One region of the Lactococcus allomyrinae genome, then DNA from elsewhere that is predicted to be linked to it. Evidence: predicted binding sites of a transcription regulator. Region 1 holds the regulator's gene; the other holds the start of a gene.
What was found. The regulator Rex, encoded in region 1, represses fermentation and respiration genes when NADH is low (regulators of the CRP and FNR family bind a similar motif). The targets are predictions, from matches to a motif close to TTGTGAANTANTTCACAA.
Positions count from the first base shown of each region.

Region 1 (3,130 bases):
CCGATGCAAACTCTTATTCCTATTGTGTTACTTTTAATGGTTCCTATTCTTTTTTTAAATTTACTTTGAGTTTTGTGTTAGAAAAGAAGTGATAGGAGTGATAAAGGAGTCAGAGATTTATGGGCAATCTGGAAAAACAAAAAGAAATCAATGAACGAATAAAAGCGATTAAGAAAGTCATCCAGCGTTATAGAATTCCAATTTTAAAGCTTTCAGAAAAAATAGATTATCCAGGAACGATAGTGGCTGACGTTTTGTTTTTTAGAAAAAAAGCTGGGGATGATTTTTTGGAAAAAGTTGAAAAAGCATTGGAGGGGATTGTTAGAGAAAACAGAAGCTTGAATACGATGGCAAAGCAACATGATAGAGAAGAAAGAACTAAGAATTCATTTGAAGACTTAGGATTTTTAGACTCAAAAGTTCCAGTAAAGTTTGGCGTAAAAATAAGACGTATTCGCTATACTTTGAAATACTCAAAAGAAGAATTTGGTGAAAAACTTTCTCCAAGTCTATCAGTTTATACTATTGATGAAATGGAAAACAATCAATTTGTTCCATCACTAAGTTATCTTATCCAAATTGCAGATATGGGAAATGTGACATTAGACTGGCTCTTAAGGGATTAATAGGCTCTTGGTAGCTATTTGAGGAGTAGGAGAGAATGATTGATTTCTGTCAACAGTTTTAAGTTAAAAAACAGTTCAATAGAGCTGTTTTTTTATCATTTACGGAAATTATGGAACTTAGACATTTGTGTGATTTTTAGATAGAATGAGTGTGCGATGTAGATGCATACTCTAAAAGCAATCTAATTTATGCAAATGTATTCAAGATTGATTATATTTCGTTTCAAAATGGAGGAGTTGCAAATAGTACTAAAACTAAGATTAACGAGTTTAGGGCTAATCCTGATGGAAATATTGAAGGGATAAATAAGAATGATAACTCAAAAGTTGAATAGTTAATCAAGGTTCAAAGTTTAAAAATGGACATTTGTTAGCTTTATGTCTATATTTTTTAATTGGTTTAACAAAAAAGAATCACTCTATTGGTGATTCTTTTTTACAGTTTGTCTATTTTTATTTATTGTCATTCATGAAGAAAAGCAAAGTTTGAAGTTCTTTAGTGAGATCAATAGATTGAACGACAACATCTGATGGGACGCGAAGGCGAATAGGAGCGAAATTTAGGATTCCTTTGATACCAGCTTTAATCAAAATATCAACGACTTCCTGAGCGTCTTCTTTTCTAACAGAAAGAATGGCAGTTTTGATATCTGATTTTTTTACATTTCTCTCTAAATCGGAAATATTAAAGACTGGAATACCATCATCTGTCTGTGTACCCACTAATGGATTTCCAGAAATGTCATAGGCCTGAGTAATTCTCATTTTATTGCGTTCTTGGAAGTGGTAGTGGAGCAATGCTCGTCCGAGATTTCCCACTCCAATCAGTGCTAGATGTGTTTCTTGATCTTGCCCAAGTAATTCGCCGAAAAAGTCACGTAATACTTGTGTTTCATAGCCATAACCACGGCGCCCAAGTTCACCGAAAAGAGAGAAGTCTCGGCGAATTGTTGCAGCATCCACACCAATTTTTTCAGAAATCAACTGCGAATTAGTCCGTGTGATGTTTTCTTCAACCAAATTTTTAAATAAACGATAGTATTGAGGAAGACGTTTTGCGGTTGCTTTTGGCAAAGTTTTACTAAATTTAGTGTCAGTCATTTTTTTCTCCGTATAAAATGTGTATTTTGACACATTTCATCTTAAATTTTTGTTTCAAAAGTTAAATCTGTTTCTTTTGTGATAATTTTACCAAAAGTTTGTGAAATTATCAACCAAAAATAACAGAAGTGAATTATGACCGATATTGTCAGCGCTGACAATGTGTTGTCAGAAGAATAAATAATATAAATGAAGTATAAAAAAGCTGTCAGCATACTGACAACTTTTTCTGTAATTAATTAGTGATTCAAATTAATCTGACTATCACTGACAGAAATTTTAAGGGACTGATTCAAATTACCATCAGTAAAGGGAAAACTTTGGCGCTGATGATTCACATGGAGACTGCTATCTTGTCCGTCAATCATCAGACCAGCTACTTTAGGATAATTTAATGTGAGCCTGCTGTCATTAAGTGTCCATGTGCCAGCTCTTTTGACAGTAAGTGCACTTGTATCAAAAGCAGAATCATTGGCACTGACATTAAAGATGTCAGTCTGTAAGTCGGTCAGTACGAGCTGAGAGTCTCTCCCTTTGGAAGTAAGGGTTGAAAATTGACTGTCTGAAATCTCAAGATGACTATCTGAGAAGTTAAGTGCTGCAGGAGAAGCTACTGACAAATGACGAGCAGTCAGCTTAGTATCACGAAACTGACCTGAAAAATTTTTCAAAGAAAAATGTTCTAGTGTTATTGTTGTATCAGAAAGTTGTAATTGTAAAGATTTAATCTGATTTTTGTCGGGAAGTGTGATGATTAACGTTTCTTTCTGAGCAGAACCAAAAGACAAAGTTGGAGCCCTAAATAAAGTTGAACCTTCAGAGCTAGTTGATTTTGTCTGAATGACCGCACTTTTTCCTTGAGAAGTAATCACTGTATTACGTTCAAGAAGGTGTGACTCAACTTTAAATTCAGAACCTTCTCTAAATGACACATTGACATCTGATGCATTAATTTTAAGATTTTCTACAGAAGAATTGAGAGCTTGATGAGTGACTACCATCTTACTAAGTTGTGGATGACCATTTTTCCAGACAATACTTCTAGACGCTCCCATCCCGAATCCGATAAGTCCGAGTGCACAACCTAAAACCAAAAGTACAGCACCAGCTATCATAAGATTTTTAAATTTCATCAAATTGCTCCCCTCATCTTAATATTCGATTTTCTTGTTAATTTGTACCCAATCCATTTGATAAGTTTCATGAATAAATTAAACAAAACATGGGTAAGTTTGAGTGTCAATGGAGCAAAAATAAATCCAAGACCGATAGCAACAAAAGCAATCCCTGTGAAGAAGATGAAAGTTACCAAACTTTGTGCGAGAATTCCAAAGGCAGAAATCAGAGTAAAAAATCCACTTAAAATCAGGGCAATTACTGCAATATAGTAAGAGAATAATAAG
Region 1 is NZ_CP032627.1:700,643-703,772, forward strand. Features, by position in the region: gene D7I46_RS03385 (sortase family protein) at 1-69, shown strand, start outside; gene D7I46_RS03390 (helix-turn-helix domain-containing protein) at 120-626, shown strand; gene D7I46_RS03400 (redox-sensing transcriptional repressor Rex) at 1,080-1,727, opposite strand; gene D7I46_RS03405 (DUF4097 family beta strand repeat-containing protein) at 1,967-2,860, opposite strand; gene D7I46_RS03410 (DUF1700 domain-containing protein) at 2,860-3,130, opposite strand, start outside.

Region 2 (3,130 bases), 950 kb from region 1:
AAGCCCACCTCAAGATGAGATTTCCCATTCGTAAGAATTAAGAGCCCAGAGAGATGATCTGGTTGATAGGCTGGAAGTGGAAGCCCTGTGAGGGGTGGAGCGGACCAGTACTAATCGCTCGAGGACTTTACCAAGAGAGTCAAATATAAAATGCTTATGGTTTAGGAGTTAGAAGAATTGTTATTTAGTTTTGAATGTTCAAAGTAACATTTAATGATTTGGTCATCATTGCGATGGAGATACACCTGTTCCCATGCCGAACACAGCAGTTAAGTCCATCTACGGCGGAAGTACTTGGGGGTTGCCCTCTGGGAGATAAGCTAATGGCCAAGTTTGGGGAGTTTAGCTCAGCTGGGAGAGCATCTGCCTTACAAGCAGAGGGTCAGCGGTTCGATCCCGTTAACTCCCATAGGTTGGTTCAGCCTTTATTTGAATAGGTTCCGTAGTGTAGCGGTTATCACGTCGCCCTGTCACGGCGAAGATCGCGGGTTCGATTCCCGTCGGAACCGTTAGTCGATAGACTAATGACTCGTTAGCTCAGTTGGTAGAGCATTTGACTTTTAATCAAAGGGTCGCTGGTTCGAGCCCAGCACGGGTCATAATTCCTCGCGGATGTGGCGGAATTGGCAGACGCACTAGATTTAGGATCTAGCGCTTAACAGCGTGGGGTTCAAGTCCCTTCATCCGCATTTTTAGGTATTAGCCGACTTAGCTCAGTTGGTAGAGCATCTGATTTGTAATCAGAGGGTCGCGTGTTCGAATCATGTAGTCGGCATTGTCGGAAGACACAAGCGTTGCGAACGTAGTTCAGGGGTAGAACACAACCTTGCCATGGTTGGGGTCGCGAGTTCGAATCTCGTCGTTCGCTTAATTTCTCCCCAGTGGGAGTTTTTCTATAATCACCCGGGGTGGCGGAACTGGCAGACGCACAGGACTTAAAATCCTGCGAGGGGTAACCTTCGTACCGGTTCGAAACCGGTCCTCGGGATTATATAGTTGGTAACTTTGTTACCAACTTTTTTTACTACTTTAGTGTTAAACCGCGTAGTTAAGCGATTACTTTTATCTTTTGATGTGCTAGCACTAGAAAAATACTTCACAAAATGCTATACTAGGTAGGTAATAAAATATTCGGAGGATTTTGAAATGGCAATCGTTTCAGCAGAAAAATTCGTACAAGCCGCTCGTGATAACGGATACGCTATCGGTGGTTTCAACACAAACAACCTTGAATGGACACAAGCTATCTTGCGTGCAGCAGAAGCTAAAAAGACTCCTGTATTGATCCAAACTTCTATGGGTGCGGCTAAATACATGGGTGGTTACAAAATGTGTAAACTCCTCATTGAGACTCTTGTTGAGTCAATGGGTATTACTGTTCCTGTGGCTATTCACCTTGACCATGGTCATTTTGAAGATGCTTTGGAGTGTATTGAAGTTGGTTACTCTTCATTAATGTTTGATGGTTCACATCTTCCAATTGAAGAAAACCTTAAATATGCTGAAGAAGTTATCGCTAAAGCACACGCTAAAGGGATCTCTGTAGAGTGTGAAGTTGGTACTATTGGTGGTGAAGAAGATGGTATCATCGGTGATGGTGAACTTGCTCCTATTGAAGATGCTGTTGCTATGGCTAAACTAGGTGTAGACTTCCTTGCAGCTGGTATTGGTAATATTCACGGACCTTATCCAGAAGGATGGACTGGTCTTCATATTGATCACTTAGAAAAATTGAATGCTGCTTTGGTCGAAGCTATGGGACACAATGTGCCAATCGTACTTCACGGTGGTTCAGGTATCCCTGATGATCAAATTCGTGAAGCTATTGCGAATGGTGTTGCTAAAGTTAATGTTAATACGGAATGTCAACTTGCGTTTGCAGCTGCGACTCGTAAATTCGTTAATGAATTTGATGCTAATGAAGCAGAATACATGAAGAAAAAACTCTTTGACCCACGTAAATTCTTGAAACCTGGTTTTGATGCAATTACTGCGTCTGTTGAAGAACGTATTGATGTGTTTGGTTCAGCAAACAAAGCTTAATAATTAGGAATAAATCTTAATAAAAGAAAATCTGTCATTTTGGCAGATTTTTTTATTTATTATGGTGATATTTTAGATTAACTTACGTATATATAAGTGTGAGAAGTGATTAGCTTGCGTTATAATTTAGAAAGTGTTACAATATTGTAATAAGAGTGTTATCATAAATTTCATTGAGAGCGAGCAGAATAAAAAGAGGTTTTGATTTTGAAGGTTGAAAATAATAAAAAAAGAATTGGAAAGACTTACAAGTTAGTAGCAGGTACAGCACTAGCTCTGGGGATAAGTACGTTTGGTGCTGCGGCTCATGCAGATGAGTTGCCAGTTTCGAATGAGGTGACGTCTACGTCACAGGTCGTGAACAATGGTAATGAATTAGTAACGAGTGATGATTCAGGTCAAATGGAGACAGGAGATACGGGTCAAGCAACAACAGATAATAATAATGAGACACCAAGCAATAGGCCAGATGAGACGGGAAGTAATGGGGAGAGTTCGGAAGGAACGGGAAATTCAGGAGATGATTCGTCAGTCACAGCTCCAGATGAAACCAAACCTGCGGAACCTAGCACACCTCCTACTCCACCGAGTACGCCAGATAAACCGACGGCTTCAAAGCCAAGCACACCAGCATCACCAAGTAAGCCGAAGCCAGTGTCACCTAAGCCAAGTACTCCGAGTAAAACGGGTAGTTCATCTACAAAAACTGTAACAAGTCGTGTTTCTTCGCATTCTGAAACAGTTGTTTCTAGCTATGCGAATTCTGCTTATTATCAGTCTTCGGCAGTGGCAAACTCAAAGCTGAGTAATGCAACATCGATTTATACGGGTCCTGTGTTGAAGAAAATAGAGGCCGCTCAACCTATTAAGAAAATTGATGCGTCTAGCCCAGAAGCTTTCATCAAGAGTATTGCACCTCGAGTACAGGTTTTGGCGGGAAAAAATAATCTTTTTGCTTCAATTATCTTGGCGCAAGCGATTTTAGAGTCAGGCTATGGTCAAAGTAATATGGCTCAGAAGTACTTTAATATTTTCAATATTACAGGGGCTTACTTAGGGAAAGCAGTGACATTCCAAACGCAAGAAT
Region 2 is NZ_CP032627.1:1,646,665-1,649,794, reverse strand. Features, by position in the region: rRNA gene D7I46_RS07605 (23S ribosomal RNA) at 1-134, shown strand, start outside; rRNA gene rrf (5S ribosomal RNA) at 218-333, shown strand; tRNA gene D7I46_RS07595 (tRNA-Val) at 337-409, shown strand; tRNA gene D7I46_RS07590 (tRNA-Asp) at 437-509, shown strand; tRNA gene D7I46_RS07585 (tRNA-Lys) at 527-599, shown strand; tRNA gene D7I46_RS07580 (tRNA-Leu) at 609-689, shown strand; tRNA gene D7I46_RS07575 (tRNA-Thr) at 703-775, shown strand; tRNA gene D7I46_RS07570 (tRNA-Gly) at 797-868, shown strand; tRNA gene D7I46_RS07565 (tRNA-Leu) at 903-988, shown strand; gene D7I46_RS07560 (class II fructose-bisphosphate aldolase) at 1,147-2,043, shown strand; gene D7I46_RS07555 (amidase domain-containing protein) at 2,251-3,130, shown strand, end outside.
Region 2: the regulator Rex is predicted to act here: its motif matches at 1,085-1,102, upstream of D7I46_RS07560 (class II fructose-bisphosphate aldolase).